One region of the Vibrio sp. TRT 17S01 genome, then DNA from elsewhere that is predicted to be linked to it. Evidence: predicted binding sites of a transcription regulator. Region 1 holds the regulator's gene; each other region holds the start of a gene.
What was found. Region 1 encodes MetJ, which represses methionine synthesis genes. Its sites were predicted from a motif close to TTAGACNTNTANANGTCTAA; they were not measured.
Positions count from the first base shown of each region.

Region 2: the regulator MetJ is predicted to act here: its motif matches at 2,493-2,512, upstream of metN (methionine ABC transporter ATP-binding protein MetN).
Region 3: the regulator MetJ is predicted to act here: its motif matches at 2,006-2,025, upstream of metE (5-methyltetrahydropteroyltriglutamate--homocysteine S-methyltransferase).
Region 4: the regulator MetJ is predicted to act here: its motif matches at 1,772-1,791, upstream of metA (homoserine O-acetyltransferase MetA).

Region 1 covers NZ_JBNJOG010000007.1:142,080-146,297, forward strand. Annotated here, with positions in the region: gene ACQEXS_RS12955 (bifunctional aspartate kinase/homoserine dehydrogenase II) at 1-883, opposite strand, end outside; gene ACQEXS_RS12960 (O-succinylhomoserine (thiol)-lyase) at 883-2,049, opposite strand; gene metJ (met regulon transcriptional regulator MetJ) at 2,288-2,608, shown strand; gene ACQEXS_RS12970 (malic enzyme-like NAD(P)-binding protein) at 2,710-3,984, opposite strand.
Region 2 covers NZ_JBNJOG010000013.1:4,065-8,282, reverse strand. Annotated here, with positions in the region: gene metQ (methionine ABC transporter substrate-binding lipoprotein MetQ) at 1-654, opposite strand, end outside; gene ACQEXS_RS17345 (methionine ABC transporter permease) at 684-1,361, opposite strand; gene metN (methionine ABC transporter ATP-binding protein MetN) at 1,351-2,385, opposite strand; gene gmhB (D-glycero-beta-D-manno-heptose 1,7-bisphosphate 7-phosphatase) at 2,664-3,236, shown strand; gene ACQEXS_RS17330 (MliC family protein) at 3,321-3,662, shown strand; gene treR (trehalose operon repressor TreR) at 3,777-4,218, shown strand, end outside.
Region 3 covers NZ_JBNJOG010000006.1:89,114-93,331, forward strand. Annotated here, with positions in the region: gene metE (5-methyltetrahydropteroyltriglutamate--homocysteine S-methyltransferase) at 1-1,956, opposite strand, end outside; gene metR (HTH-type transcriptional regulator MetR) at 2,223-3,134, shown strand; gene ACQEXS_RS11320 (DUF4250 domain-containing protein) at 3,146-3,346, opposite strand; gene ACQEXS_RS11325 (hypothetical protein) at 3,438-4,118, opposite strand; gene ACQEXS_RS11330 (EAL domain-containing protein) at 4,175-4,218, opposite strand, start outside.
Region 4 covers NZ_JBNJOG010000001.1:651,460-655,677, forward strand. Annotated here, with positions in the region: gene ACQEXS_RS02985 (LacI family DNA-binding transcriptional regulator) at 1-729, shown strand, start outside; gene metA (homoserine O-acetyltransferase MetA) at 811-1,752, opposite strand; gene ACQEXS_RS02995 (ATP-binding protein) at 1,879-2,313, shown strand; gene asrC (sulfite reductase subunit C) at 2,381-3,382, opposite strand; gene asrB (anaerobic sulfite reductase subunit AsrB) at 3,395-4,195, opposite strand; gene asrA (anaerobic sulfite reductase subunit AsrA) at 4,195-4,218, opposite strand, start outside.

The sequences.
Region 1 (4,218 bases):
CCAACACGCGTTCGATTCTAGTTGAACCGGATTCCGGCTCATAGCTGCAGCGTAAGTGACAATCCATAGTACTTTGAGCAACAGGCTGTAAAGTTCGGCTATGGAGCACTGGGGCGGCAAGACGAGCCAATTCGCTGGCTTCATCAAGGCGCAGTAAAGGAAGTAAACAAGCATCGCTGACTAATCGTGGATCCGCGCTATAAACCCCAGCCACATCACTCCAAATGGTTACCTTGCTTGCATCAGCCAATGCACCAATAACAGTGGCGGAGTAATCAGAGCCATTCCGGCCGAGCAAGACGGTATCACCACGCTCGCTTTGTGCCATAAATCCGGTGATCACGACGCGATGTTGGACATGTTGGGCGAGGGTTTCTTTCAACAATGGGTATGAAGCACCGCGGTCAACCTCAGGCTGTGTACCGGGCTCAGCTCTGAGAAAAGCGCGTGCATCTTGTGCGACGGCGGGCAGCTCGTTCTGAGTTAATAGGGCTGCCAGTAGGCGCGATGACCAGACTTCGCCATGTCCAAGCACATTGGCTTGCTCTGCTGCACTCAATGGTGCAGTAAGCTCGCCTAAAGTGCTGAACTCATCATGCAATAGTGACAGTAATTCAGTACGGGTATTGGTTGTGATCAGCGACTCAATCAATTCACTCTGAAAATGGCGCAGCTCTTGTAGCGCTTCATGTGCTAAGCGGCCATCTTTATTGAGCGCTTCGAGAAATGCAATCAATCGATTGGTGGTTTTGCCAGCCGCCGAGACCACAATCAAATCTTCGCTGTCCGAATACTCTTTTAAGATATTAGCAACTCGGCGGTAGCATGCAGGGTTTGCTAAGCTACTACCACCAAATTTATGCAATTGACGAGGCTGGCTCATTACTGGTACTCCTTCGCTTTTGCAAAGGCTTGTTGGAGATCATCGATTAGATCCTGCGCATCTTCTAGGCCAACGGATAAGCGCAGCAATTGTTGAGAAACCCCCGCTTCGGCCAGTGCCTCTTCACCCATTGCGCGGTGTGTCATGGACGCTGGATGACAAATCAAACTTTCTACGCCACCTAAAGATTCTGCAAGAGAGAAGAGCTCCAGCTCGCTAACAAAGAATGTTAGTTGCTCAAAGCTGCCTGCAAATTCGAAACTTAACATTGAGCCAAAACCAGATTGCTGTTTCTTTGCAATCTCGTGGCCAGGATGATTTGGCAGGCTAGGGTGGTAGATGGTGCCAACGAGTTCCTGTTGTTGTAGGTAATTAAGAATATCACGAGAGCTTTCTTCGTGAACGCGCATACGTGCGCCTAATGTGCGTATACCGCGCAGAGTCATATAGCTATCAAACGGTGTTCCGGTGGCGCCAATGCAGTTTCCCCACCAAGCCAGCTCTTCTGCGTGTTCTTCGGTTTTAGTGATCACCACGCCACCAATGACATCGGAATGACCATTGATGTACTTGGTTGTTGAATGAATAACAAAATCAGCACCTAGCTCGAGGGGCTTTTGGAATACAGGAGTCAAAAAGGTATTATCGACCGCAACCAATGCGCCAACTTGTTTGGCTTGCTCGCATACTTTCGCGATATCGACAACGCGCACCAAAGGGTTAGAAGGCGTTTCAAGTAAAATCAATTTAGGCTTAAGAGCGATAGCAGCTTCGAATGCTTGTTCATCTGATTGATCAACAAACAAGACCTTAAAGTCACCTTTTTGTGAGCGTGTATTGAACAGGCGGTATGTGCCACCGTAGCAGTCGTGAGGCGCGACGATCAGATCGTCAGGGCCAAGAAAGGCGGAGACCCACAAGTTTAAGGCAGAGGTTCCACAATTGGTTACCACGGCGCCTTTACCTGACTCCAGCTCAAACAAAGCGGTTTCTAACAGGCCACGATTGGGGTTACCCGAGCGGGTGTAATCGTATGTCGGCACTTCACCAAAGGCGGGAAATCCATAATTTGTCGAGAGGTAAATAGGTGGCACAACGGCATGATGTTGAGTGTCGGACTCGATACCAGTACGTACCGCGATAGTGGCTGGTTTGCGGGTGCTCATAGATGTTTCCTTTCGAACTGTGGTGATTTTTAAACAGTAATACATTGCAACTTTGCTGAATTTGGTTATACCTGTTAACAGCAAATCACGTATTCTTAATCCTTATCTCACAACTTTACTTCTCAAAAATGAAGACGTCAACACTTCTAGACGTCTATATGTCTTTGCTTATAGCCTTAGATCCCGCTAAAATCTCGGTTTGTGATTTTTATATAACTGATGATAATGAAGGTGCGCAATGGCTGATTGGAATGGGGAATATATAAGCCCATACGCGGAGCATGGTAAGAAAAGTGAACAGGTGAAAAAAATTACTGTTTCTATTCCTTTGAAAGTGCTGAAGGTGCTAACTGATGAGCGTACTCGCCGTCAGATCAATAATTTGCGCCACGCGACAAACAGCGAGTTGTTATGTGAAGCGTTTTTACATGCCTACACGGGTCAGCCACTGCCAACGGATGAAGATTTACGTAAAGATCGTCCAGACGATATTCCGGCAGAAGTGAAGAAACTGATGACCGAGATGGGCATTGAGTTTGAAGCGTTCGATGAAGAATAACTAACAATACGCACCGTTTTTCGCTGGAAGCCGATGTCTTGTCTATCGATAAGAACAATAAAAAACCGCTGAGACTATCAGCGGTTTTTTATTGAGATAATTCATGCCATGTAGTTTTCTGGCATCTCAATTCGAGCCACACCTGAATCAACCGCGGCTTGTGCGACGGCTTTAGCCACACGTGGCAGTAAGCGTGGGTCCATTGGTTTTGGAATGATGTAACCCGGACCAAATTCCAGTTTATCAACCCCAGCAGCTTTGAGTACATCAGCAGGAACGGCTTCTTTCGCTAGCTCACGGATCGCATCAACTGCAGCGAGTTTCATTTCATCATTAATTTCACTGGCACGAACATCCAATGCACCGCGGAAGATGAATGGGAAGCACAATACATTATTCACTTGGTTTGGATAGTCTGAGCGGCCTGTTCCCATAATCAAGTCATCACGTACTTCGTGTGCCAGTTCTGGTTTGATCTCTGGATCTGGGTTTGAGCAGGCGAAGACGACTGGTTTGTCTGCCATCAGCTTCAAAGCTTCGGCTGGAAGCAGATTTGGACCAGATACGCCTAAGAACAGATCGGCACCTTCAATGACATCTTCCAGTGTGCGTTTGTCTGTGTTGTTCGCAAATAGTTGCTTGTATTCGTTCAAGTCATCGCGGCGAGTGTGGATAACACCTTTACGGTCAAGCATGTAGATTTTTTCACGCATTGCACCACATTTTATCAGTAGCTCCATACATGCCACGGCTGCCGCACCAGCACCTAAACAGACGATCGTTGCTTCTTCAAGCTTTTTACCCTGAAGCTCAATTGCATTAAGCATACCTGCTGCCGTAACGATCGCTGTACCGTGCTGGTCGTCATGGAAAACAGGGACATCGCAGCGTTCAATCAAACGCTTTTCAATTTCAAAACAATCTGGTGCTTTGATGTCTTCGAGGTTAATGCCACCAAACGTGTCTGCAATGTTAGCGACGGTATCGACGAACTCATCGATAGTGCGGTGCTTAACTTCAATGTCAATCGAGTCTAGACCTGCAAAGCGCTTAAATAATAGCGATTTGCCTTCCATCACTGGTTTTGATGCCAGTGGTCCAAGGTTGCCGAGACCAAGAATCGCAGTACCATTTGAGATCACTGCTACCATGTTACCTTTCGCCGTGTACTTATAGACGTTATCTGCATTTTGTGCGATTTCACGCACTGGCTCAGCAACGCCTGGGCTGTACGCCAATGCCAGATCATTCGCTGTTTCAGCAGGCTTGGTCAGTTCAACGGCAATCTTACCCGCGGTTGGGTAAGCATGGTAATCCAGAGCCTGTTGGCGGAATTGTTCTTCTGGGCTCAGTTCTTGGTGGTTGTCATCGGACATAGATGTGGGTACTCGTTTGACTTTATGATTAACAAGGGAGTTCATTCTAGTAGAAGCCAGTCAAGCTGCAAAGGTAAGAATGCGACTCATATCAGCAAAATGCGCAGACTCTCTACAGATTAGACCAGATTTATTGCGATTGGATGATGGGCGAGGGGAAAGTGAGAAAGAAATGAGTGATATAGGGATCAAAAAAGGACGCCGTAGCGTCCTTTTCAATTTTAGCTATAAAGC
Region 2 (4,218 bases), on a different contig from region 1:
AACGAAAACGCCGTCTTTTTGTGGTGTTAGGTTGATTGAGCTTGCGTAAGTGGTGTTAATGATTGATAGCGCAACATCATCTAATGAACGAGGAAGCTGTGCAGCATCGAGTTCAACGATTGTGATGTTTTTCGGGTTTTCTACGATGTCACGCACTGTTGCTAGCAGGCCAACACCTTCACGTAGTTTTAGCAAGCCTTGTTGCTCAAGTAATAGCAATGAACGGCCAAGGTTAGTTGGATCGTTTGGTACAGCGATACGGTCGCCATCTTTGATTTCATCTACCGATTTTACTTGCTTTGAGTAACCAGCAATTGGGTACACAAAAGTATTACCAGCGATAGTCAGCTTATAACCGCGATCGGCCACTTGTTGATCTAGGTATGGTTTGTGCTGGAATGCATTGATGTCGATAGAGCCATCATCAAGCGCAGCGTTTGGTGTGACGTAATCAGTAAACGTAACCAGTTCTACATCCAAGCCATAAGTTTCTTTTGCAACTTTTGCTGCTACTTCTGCCACTTGTGCTTCTGCACCAGCCATGACGCCAACTTTGATTTTGCTGTTATCTACGGCTTTCTCACCACAACCTGAAAGTACCAACGCTGAAGCGGCTGCTGCAATTGCCAAAAGACCTTTTAAATTAAATTTCATCGACTATCTCCTTATAAAATCTTGTGTTGTTATCTGTGATCAACGCGGCGAACAACAGCATCGCCAATCATTTGAATAATTTGTACCAATACGATAAGCATGACGACCGTCACAGCCATAATGACCACATCGTAACGGTGGAAGCCATAACGGATGGCAACGTCACCTAAGCCACCACCGCCTACCGTTCCAGCCATGGCTGAGTAACTTACCAAAGTCACCAGTGTAATGGTTACTGAGTTAACAATAGTTGGTAGTGCTTCTGGTAGTAGAACTTTTGAAATAATTTGAAGTGGTGTTGCGCCCATGGATTGAGCGGCTTCGACTAAGCCCGTCGGCACTTCAAGTAATGCCCCTTCAATTAAGCGGGCTACAAATGGGATTGCGCCAATGGTGAGAGGAACGATTGCGGCGGTTGTGCCGATAAAGGTCCCGACGAGTAACTTAGTTACGGGAATAATAGCCACCATTAGGACTAAGAATGGCACTGAGCGACCAACGTTTACCACTGCGCCTAACACATTGTTCAATGTGGTATTTTCAAGTAGCCCACCTTTTTTGGTGATATGCAGGATCACACCTAGCGGAATACCGACAGCGAAACCAACAATACCCGCCACAGCAACCATGTAGAGGGTTTCCCATGTTGCCCCCAGTAGAAGATCGCCATTCAGGCTAATCCAATCAGAAACTGTATTAAAGGACATAACCTAGCACCTCCACTTTTACATTATGGTCGCGAAGATAATGGATCGCCGCATTATCGTCTGATTCGTTGCCAAAGAGTTCAGCGACCATCATGCCAAACTTAACACCACCGGCGTAATCCAGATCTGAGCTCAGAATACTGACATCAATATTGAACTTACGTGAGATTTGTGACATCAAAGGCGCATCAACGGTAGCGCCAGTAAACTCGAGGCGTACCAATGGGTAACTACCTTCAACTCGTGCTGTCTGAAGACGTGCTTGGTAGTCTTCAGGAATAGAAAGGTCGAGTGTAGAGCGAATAAAATCGTGGGCTAATTCTGTTTTTGGATGGGCGAAAATCTCGCCAACAGTGCCTTTTTCGACCAGCTCACCATCACCGATGATCGCTACTTCGTGACAGATGCTTTTAACAACATCCATTTCGTGGGTGATCAGTAACATCGTGATGTTGAGGGTGCGGTTGATCTCTTTCAGTAACTCAAGAATGGATTGTGTGGTCGCTGGATCCAGTGCGCTGGTGGCTTCATCACATAATAAAACCTTAGGATCGGATGCCAATGCTCGAGCGATAGCGACACGTTGTTTCTGACCACCACTCAAGTTTGAAGGGTAGCTTTCATGTTTGTCTGCAAGACCAACCAGTTTTAGTAGTTCAGAAACTTTCGCGTTGATTTGGCTTTTCTCTTTGCCAGCAAGCTCGAGTGGAAGGGCAACGTTGTCAAATACGGTACGAGAAGAGAGCAGATTAAAATGTTGGAAAATCATACCAATATTACGGCGCGCTTTACTTAGCTCAGATTTCGACAACTGGGTCAGATCGACATCGTCAACAACGATATTGCCTGATGTTGGCGCTTCAAGCATATTCACGCAACGGATGAGCGTACTTTTCCCCGCACCAGAAGAACCAATGACACCAAAAATAGTGCCTTGTGGAACATGAAGGTTGATGTCTTTCAGGGCATTAATTTGTTTATCGCCTTGATAGAAAACCTTATTAACTTGTTTAATCTCAATCATTTAAAAACCTGTTTAACTTGAGTGCAGAGGAAACAGAATAATATTTTGAGCAATGTCTCAATTAGTAGATGATGCTATGGTGTTCAGAGATTCAAGTCAATAGATATTTTTACGTCTAGATGGCTAAACGGAGAGTTGCAGCTAATTAAAGTGTCATTAGATATGACAAATCGGAATGCATATCCATGATGAGGTGTTGTACTAAGGCTTCGTGAGCTCCTACTCGCATCTTAATGTTACTTGCACCCAAGTCATGTATAATCGGCCTTTCCCTATAAATGCAGACAGAGAAGCAAATTTTGGCGAAACCAGCAGTCTTTTTAGATCGTGATGGCGTGATTAACGTCGATCATGGTTATGTTCATGATGAACATGATTTTGAGTTTATTGATGGTGTATTTGAAGCGACGAAACAGTTGAAGCAAATGGGTTATCAGCTGGTATTGGTCACCAACCAGTCAGGGATTGCTCGCGGTAAATTTAGTGAAGATCGCTTTTTATCTTTGACCCAATGGATGGACTGGAATTTTGTCGATAATGGGGTGGAGTTTGACGGTATTTATTACTGCCCTCATCACGCAGAGCATGGTGTTGGGAAGTACAAAGAAGATTGTGATTGCCGCAAACCCAAACCTGGTATGTTTATCTCTGCGCGTGATTTTCTGAACATTGATATGGCTAACTCTGTCATGGTTGGTGATAAAGCAGAAGACATGATGGCAGCTGATGCCGCTGGCGTTGGAACAAAAATTTTAGTTCGCACAGGAAAGCCTGTGACAGAGCAAGGTGAAGCAATAGCGACTGCTGTGTTAGACAGCATTAAAGAAGTACCCGCTTACCTTACCAAATAAGCCTCATTTCCTGTCAAACAGGTAGCTTGCTAACTTGAGTGTATATACTTAGTAGGCAACCTTTTGATGTGGAAGGAGGGCTTAATGAAAAAACTCATCGCTATTTCTATGTTTAGCTTAATGGCTGCGTTAGGGTGTGCAGGCTCTGGCTCGCAAGAGGGCTTAAGCGAAGGGCGATTCTATCATTATCATTGTGACCAAAATGAAACGTTTTCAGCGGCGTATTACCCACAACAACGTTCGGCGGTGTTGCAGGTTGCCGATGAAGAGTTTCAGATGAAACAAGTGATCATGGGGTCGGGGACTCGCTATATTCTTGATGACGGCACCGCTGAGATCGGTAATCCTGTGACGTTGTACACGAAAGGGTACGAAGCTCGCTTGGAATTGGACCGAGAGATTTACAAGAATTGTAAAACTCAATAACGTAATACGTATTGGCGGACAACCCTGCGGGTTGCGAAATAGCAAAAAAGGCATTCGACATGAATGCCTTTCTGATCCCCGTTTCTTTTCTATTAACTATCACTGCTGACTTATATGAGTAAAAAACTCACGATTCTGGATATTGCTAAACTATCGGGCGTTGGTAAATCAACGGTCTCTCGTGTATTGACCAATGATCCAAAAGTAAAGCCGGAAACTCGAGCCAAAGTAGAGCAAGTTATTGAGCAATCAGGCTATGTGCCTTCGAAATCGGCTCAAGCGATGCGAGGCGGAAGTCAGAAAGTCGTCGGGGTGATTATTTCTCGTCTGGATTCTCCATCAGAAAACCGCGCGGTTGGCAGTATACTGCAAGCCTTGTATAAAGCGGGATACGATGCGGTGATCATGGAGAGTCAGTTTGACCGTGAGAAAACCTCGGAGCATTTAGAGGTACTGCGACGTCGCAATGTTGATGGGATCATTGTATTTGGCTTTAGTGAGTTAGACATCGACAAGCTTGCCGCTTGGCAAAATCGAGCTGTGGTGTTAGCCATGG
Region 3 (4,218 bases), on a different contig from region 1:
GAACTCGGAGTAACACATGTGAGTGTGGATCTGCGTTTCTGGTTTCGCACTCGCTGCTGATACTTTAAACGCATCAACTGCCCACTCTAGATATGCTTTGTGATCACGCTTTTTCAATGGCAATCCTTCTCGAATGGCAGGTTCATCAATCTGAATGATGTTGATCCCTGCATCTTGCAAATCAGACACCTCGTCTCTCAATGCGAGCGCTAGTTGGTCTGCAATCTCCTTACGGCTAATATCTTCACGTGGGAACGTCCAGCATAAAATCGTAACAGGACCAGTAAGCATACCTTTCATTTGCTTTGAGGTAAGAGACTGAGCATAAGTAGACCACCCCACTGTAATTGGTTTTTCACGTTCAATGTCAGCCACGACAATTGCAGGCTTCACGCATCGTGAGCCATAGCTCTGAACCCAACCAAATTTGGTGGTTTGGAATCCTGCCAGATTTTCAGCAAAATATTCCACCATATCGTTACGCTCAGCTTCGCCATGAACAAGTACGTCAAGATCGAGTGCTTCTTGTCGCTTTACCGCATCGGCAATGTGCCCTTTTAGGGCTGTTTCATATTCCGCCTCAGATAGCTGTCCCGTGCGGTATGCGCTGCGCTGTACACGTATTTCACTGGTTTGAGGAAAAGAGCCAATTGTGGTCGTCGGAAACAAAGGTAACCCCAACACTTCACTCTGATGAGCAGCACGTTCCGCGTAAGGTGCTGTACGCTCTGTTAGGGCTTTAGTCAGTTGACTCAATCGGTGTTGAACTTGTGGTTTATTGACATCTGTTGACGTCTTACGCGCTTGGATCGGTGCACTGTAAGTATCACAGGCCAAAACAGCGTCTTGATCGCCTTCTAAAGCTTTGCCTAACAACGCAACTTCAGTGACTTTTTGTTTTGCAAATGCAAACCAACTTCTTACGTTTTCTGAAAGTGCTGGCTCTAGGTCAAGATCCACCGGGCTATGCAGTAATGAGCAAGAGCTTGCTACCCATAAATTGTCCCCTAACTTATCTTTAAGCGGTTGAAGACGCTCAAGTTGAGCACTCAAATCTGCGCGCCATACGTTTCGCCCATTTACCACACCTGCAGACAATACCCAGCCTTGAGGTAGCTTCTCTACAACATCATCAAGTTGAGACGGAGCTGCGGACAAGTCGATATGTAGACCATCCACATCCAGTTCGACGATTTTGTCTAACGTGTCTGATACTGAGTCGAAGTAAGTGGTCAACAGTACTTTTATATCGCTACGCAGTACTTGATACGCCAGTTTAAATGAATCTTGCCAAGGCTTCTCTAACTCCAGTGATAGAATAGGTTCGTCAATCTGCACCCATTCCACGCCCTGTTTGGCAAGTTTGGCAAAAATCGCTTGGTAAGCAGATAGCAGGCGTGGCAGTAGCGTTAGACGATCAAATCCTTCTTCTACTTCTTTACCAAGATATAGGTAACTGATTGGTCCCAGAAGAACAGGCTTAACCTTATGTCCCGCTTTGGTGGCTTCATTCACTTCTTCAAAAAGCTGTGGCCAGCTCACTTCAAACGAATCGTCTTTGCTAAACTCAGGCACAATGTAGTGGTAGTTAGTGTTAAACCACTTGGTCATATCGGATGCAGCACTACCATTACAACCGCAGTTTGCTTGAGATTGCCCACGTCCCACTTTAAATAGAGTATCTAGATCAGGGAATCCGTTACGATGGCGCTTTGGCACATGGCCCAGTAACAACGTGGTCGTAAGTACATGATCATACCAAGCAAAATCACCTGCAGTCACAAAACTCAGTCCAGCGTCAGTTTGAGTTTGCCAGTTCTTATTACGTAATGTTGAACCAACAGCTTTTAGCTCTGCTTGATCAATTTCTCCTCGCCAGTACTTTTCTAGTGCAAACTTCAATTCACGTTTTTCACCAACACGTGGATAACCAAGAATGTGTGTTGTTATAGCCATGTCCCTATTCCTTCTGATTCGTTAATTCTTTCATGTTTGGTCAGACAATTAAGATGTCTGGATGGCTAAAATATCTCGCTAATCACGCACTTGAACAATCTCCAATTATTCAACTTGTTTATTAGAAAAATTCATAATAATGAGTAACGTTATAAAACTGTTCATATTAAGCACCATAGATTTGGCCATCTAGATGTTTACAGCTCTATTTAATCCGAGTATTGTTAACAGAATTCATAAAGGTGAATTCATAATGAGAGGAACTCATGATTGAGCTGAAACACTTAAGGACCCTGACTTCACTGCGTGACACAGGATCGCTCACGGCAACTGCCACAGCATTGCACTTAACGCAGTCAGCTCTGTCTCATCAGCTAAAGGATCTTGAGGCTAGAATTGGTAACCCATTATTTTTAAGAAAAACCCGGCCTGTTCGCTTCACTTCTGAAGGCGAGATCTTACTCAGACTGGCAGATGAGATCTTACCTAGATTAGCCAAAGCAGAGAATGAAATAGCAAGCCTCAAAGAGGACGTTAATGGCCGCCTTCACATGGCGATTGAGTGCCATTCTTGCTTTCAATGGCTTATGCCTGCACTGAAAGAATATCAAGTCGCTTGGCCAAGTGTAACGTTGGATTTTTCATCAGGTTTTGGCTTTGAACCTTTACCTGCTTTAGTGAGTGGTGAACTGGATCTTGTGATCACCTCTGACATTCAACCACGCTCTGAAGTGCACTACGAACCACTCTTCGATTTTGAAATGCGTTTAATCACAGCGACCACTCACCCATTGGCAGACAAAGAACGCATCGTTCCAGACGATTTAGCCAATGAAACCATGCTGTGCTACCCAGTACAAAAGCAGCGACTTGATGTTGTTAAGCACTTTTTATCTCCAGCGAGTGTGGAGCCCGCAAAGTGGAAACAAGCCGATAACACATTGATGTTGGTTCAAATGGTGTCAGCAGGGTTGGGGGTGGCAGCATTACCCAATTGGGCAATCAGTGAGTTTTCAAGACAAGGTTTAATTACCAGCATTCCGCTTGGTGATGGGCTTTGGCGACGATTATTTGCGGCAACCCGTCATTCTGAGAAAGAGAAACGTTACCTTCAAGCTTTCTTTAATACCGCTCGCCAGCAATGTAAAAGCCACCTTGAAGGGATCAAGATGGCGTAAATTGAATTTGGCTATCTTTCGTATGATTTAAATTGATTCGTGAGCGGGTCATATTGATAGCCAAGTATATCCAGTTTGCCCACAACCGTTTCGACATCCATTTCATACATGGAAACCAACTCTTCGAAGCTATCGCACTCTAATCTGAGCTTCTCATTCACAATACCCAGCAAAATGATGCTGTCCAAATTACCAACATTACTTAAATCCATAGCACTGCTCCTCTGCACGCCCACGAACCTACTTTAGAGCTTAGCGTTAGTGGCAGAAAAAAGTAGTGATGCCTGTCTAAAGAAATGCTACTTAGAGCGCAAACAAGCCAAAATTGAATACCGAGGCAGATAACATCATAGCCATCGCGACAAATAACTGCAGTTTATGAGCGGTTTTGTGCGTGAATATATGCCAGCACCACACAACAACCGCTGAAATCATTAGGGCTAAACCAATAAGGAGCAAAGGCGTGACTTGTGTCAGTTGCTGAGCGTCAAAGCCGTAAGCTTTTAGTAAAATCGTCACGCAAACCAACATCGAACTCACCACTCCAACAACAGGCAAAATACGATGGAATGCTTGAAGCCTTGTTTTGGCGATGATCAGCAGCAAATGGGCAAATGAGGCTCCAAGAAGCGGAACAAGAAGGAATAAATAGATAGAAGAAGCAAGGCTTAGCTGCTCAGCAACCAAAATGCCGACATACGCTAATGCTAATCCATTTGCTAGATACATCACCCACAACGGCCCTTGTTCTCTGGTTTTCTTGGTTTGAACTTGCGAGTAGAAGTACGCTAACGCAAACACAATTAGAAAAGATTGAATTTTCACGGAAGCGACGGCTAACCATAAAATCGCCAATGCAGGAAGCACCTTGTGAATTCGCCCTCTCTGCCCCGGGCAAATCTCTCCTTTCACTAAAATTAAGGTCAAAAGTAGTTGAGCCCCTAATAACATCGGTGGCAAAAGCGTAAGCAGTTGTGGGATCATAAGTTGTCGCGTTCAATGATAAAGTCTGGACGCGGATAATAACAAAACTTAGTGAATTAGCCATTAGCAAAATACTCGAACACATCGCGCTTCGTGACGG
Region 4 (4,218 bases), on a different contig from region 1:
TATGCGTTGGTTATTGCAACCGGACATTGGAAAAATAAGCTGGAGTCTCATGCTCTGGAGTATCTACAGAAAAGCAATGTCGATGGCGTCATCATTGTGACGGGCAGTCTAACTGAAAAGCAGATCCTAGATTACGCGATGAAAATTCCTGTAGTTGCCGTTGGTTATAATGTCATAGCTGAACAAGTCCGCTGCATCAACGTAGATAACGTGCTTGGTGGTTATATGGCAACGTTACATTTACTCCAGCAAGGGCATCTTAATATTGCTCATATTAAAGGATTATTGAACCAGCCGGATGCGGTTGCGAGATTTGTCGGCTACAAAAAAGCGTTACAAGAAGCGGGAATTAAGGTTCAACCCCAACTCATTAAGCAGGGTGATTTCAGCAGTGAGTGTGGCTATGAGTTAACAAAAAACCTGATTGATTCTAAAAAGCATTTCAGTGCAATTTTTGCAGCCAATGATCAAACGGCTTACGGTGCAATCAAAGCACTTCATGATCATGGGTATCGCGTTCCTGAAGATATTTCTGTGATTGGGTTTGATGACCTTCCTGTTTCCTGTTATTTCACCCCCGCACTGACTACAATGCGCCAGCCTGTAGAAGAAGTTGGCCGTGTTTGTGCTGAATCCATTCTTAACCTACTGAGCGGCGCGCAGCATAATGCCAAACTTCCACCTATTGAGCTTATCGTTCGACAGTCTACTAAATCCATTTATCGCTAGAGTGCTTGAAGGCTGTTAGAAATAAATTCAGCAATCCTCAAGTTGTAATGAGGATTGCTGAATTAAAAGAAGGTTTAGGAATTAGTCATCTTTAGTGAAATTTGCTTCACTGAAATGATCGAGATCGTAAGGTGTTTGCTGGTAAACACAGTAGTTGAGCCAATTCGCAAATAACAAATGACCATGACTACGCCAACTTGCATTTGGTTTGTTGTCCGGGTTGTTGTTTGGGTAGTAGTTGACCGGAATTGCCGGTTCCATCCCTTCACCTAAATCACGAATGTACTCATTGTGCAGCGTGTGGGAATCGTATTCGGGGTGACCCGTCACAAAGACATTACGCTTGTCTTTTGTTGAGGCGAGATATACGCCAGCTACGTCTGAAGTTGCAAGAATATCGAGATCTGTATGTTCTTCTAAATACTCATGAGAAAAATCAGCATAGCGCGAATGAGGTGCTAAAAACGTATCATCAAATCCACGTAAGATGGGATGGTAAGGGTGATGGATTTCATGATGGTATACGCCGGACAATTTTTCTTTACGAGTACGTTTAGGCAAGTCGTACAATAACTTTAATCCCGCCTGAGCGGCCCAACATACGTAAAGGGTTGAAGTTACATGGTCTTTGGCCCAGTTCATGATGGTTTTAAGGTGGTCCCAATAAATCACATCCTCAAACTGCACTAAACCCAATGGTGCTCCTGTAATAATGAGACCATCGAAATTACGTCCTTTTACCATTTCAAATTGGCGATAGAAGTTGTCCAAATGTTCTGTTGGTGTGTTTTTACTCGGACGGTTATCAATCCGCAGTAATTCAATATCGACTTGCAGCGGACTATTAGAAAGTAGACGTAAGAATTGCGTTTCCGTTTCAATTTTCTTCGGCATAAGATTTAAGATCAAAACCTTAAGCGGTCGAATTTCCTGTGTAGAGGCACGAGATTCGGGCATTACGAAAATATTTTCCTCTCGTAATACATCAGAAGCAGGTAATTGATCGGGGATCTTAATAGGCACAGCTTTCTCCCTAAGCTTTATGGACGTCTATACATCCGAACTTAACTCAATCAGAGTGAGATGTCGATAGCATATTTTTTCGATTTTAAGGTAATATCCGTTCTTTATTCTTAGCGACTATTTTTTATGGCGCAGACTCTAACACTTATCCGTGGTCTACCAGGCTCGGGGAAGAGCACGCTGGCACGAACGCTGGATGCACAGCATTTTGAAGCGGATATGTACTTTGTGGATGAGCAAGGTACATATCGGTTTGATGCGAACTGTTTACCGCAAGCTCATGCTTGGTGTTTAACGATGACGGAAAAGGCTCTACATCAAGGGCAGAGCGTCGTTGTTTCGAATACGTTTGTTCGGCTGTGGGAGATGGAGTCTTACATCCACTTGTCCCGACAGTTGGGTATCAAATTAAAGGTTGTGGAATGTACAGGAAGCTACCCTAACGTACATGGTGTACCTCAATGTACGATAGATAAAATGCGTAGACGCTGGCAACATTGGCCAGCGAGTTCAAATAGCAAGGGCATGACGCGTTCGCAAACGATAGAGCAAATGATTTAAGCGTCAGATCGTTTGGCGTCGTTGGTAGTGTGCTCAGTTGGGGCTTACGCCCCTAACTATCCGAATTTTATTTTACGTACATATTCGCCACGTATTCGTCCTCAGCCCAATACATACGCTCAGCAACTTTCGCTTCTGGGTTTAGGCTTACACCATCTAGGACCCGTTCTTTAAAGCGTAAGTAGCCGCCTTTATCAATTAAGTGCCCCATGTGAAGATAAACAGGCTTACCGTCCAACATTTCCTTTTCAAACTCGAACAGGTTGTCGATAACAGGATGTAGAACCTCTTCCGTTACCCAGTTTAGAAATATTTTTCCAACACGCGGGGTTTTCTTTGAAGTTCGACCACCCAGTTTGACCATATAAAGTTGTTTTGGGTCTCGATGCCAAGCTAGGGTAGGGCAAGCAAGCACACATTCGCCGCAGCCAATGCATTTACTCTCTTCTTTCACTGCTTTACCATCTTTGAGCGATAGGCAATCCACCGCGTGGTGCGCGCAAGCTTTGACGCAGGCGCCACAACCAATACAACGATTGCTTTCGAAATTAATTTTGGCAATACCCAAGATGCCAAAATCAGCCATATTGGCTTTAGCACAGTCGTTTGGGCAGCCAGCCATGACTATCTTGAGGTGGTACTTACTTGGGTAAACATGATGTTCCATGCGCTGTGCCAACCCTGTGGTATCGGTGTTGGCTTTTTGGCAGATCCGACTGCCTTGACACGCAACAATATTACGTCCACCTAAGGATTGATAGCCTGCTTGGATATCTTCTACATCAATGCCACACGTATCGACGGTAATGTCTTTGATGAAGGGAGCGAGTGCTTTGTTGACTTCAGGAATATCTTCATAACGAATACCCGGCATCGCCAGTTTTTGTCGTGTGGTGAGGTGAATAATGCCGTTACCCCATTTTTCTGCTATTGCTTGTGCTGTTCCCAATAAATAAGCAGGCATGATACCGCCGGGAATACGTACGCTAATCATACATTCGCCTCGAACCTTTGATAGGCGATAGTCACCATCGGCGCGCATCTTAATAATATCTACGTCCAGTGTCATCTTTGCTTCCTCCTAATCAATCATGGTTCTAGCATGGTCGTAACGAAAAACCGGACCATCTAAGCACACGTATTTGTCGCCAATTCTGCAATGACCACATTTACCTACGGCACAAGCCATACGGCGTTCGTAGTCGACCCATATTTGTTGCTCTTGTATGCCTTTGGTAACAAAATCTTGCACTACGAACTTGATCATAATTGGAGGGCCAACAACGATAACGCAGATGTTTTCTTTATCGGTCAAATCGAGCTTATCGATATGTTCCGTGACTAAACCACTTTCGTAAAAATAGTCACTCCCTCCGTCGTCCAACGTAACAATGACGTGGTTGGAGTAAGACCAATTCAGCAAATCATTTTTGTAGAGCACGGCATCTTCGTTTTTGAATCCGAGAATCAGTGACATTTTCTTCACGTCATTAGAATTGTTGTGAAAGTAACTGATAAGTCCTTTTACGGGAGCAACACCAGTGCCTCCTGCAACGATAATGAGGTGTTTGTTTTGATAAGCTTCCATCGGATAACCATTACCCATTGCGCCACGCATCATTACGCGATCACTGGCGTTTAATTTGAACAATTCACCTGTGACTTTTCCAACGTTACGGACCAGCAAATCGACGTAACCTAAGCCGTAATCAGAGACAGAAATAGGTGCTTCGCCCACGAGTGATAAACCTAGCTCAACAAACTGGCCGTAATGCACTGGAAAATCGCACGCAACACGATAGTTCCATTCCAGCTCGGTGTGTTTTTCTATGTGGATGATCGGGTAACTTTGTGGCAGCATTTTGTTTTCACAATCGCACATTAGAGTGCCTCCTCTACAATGGC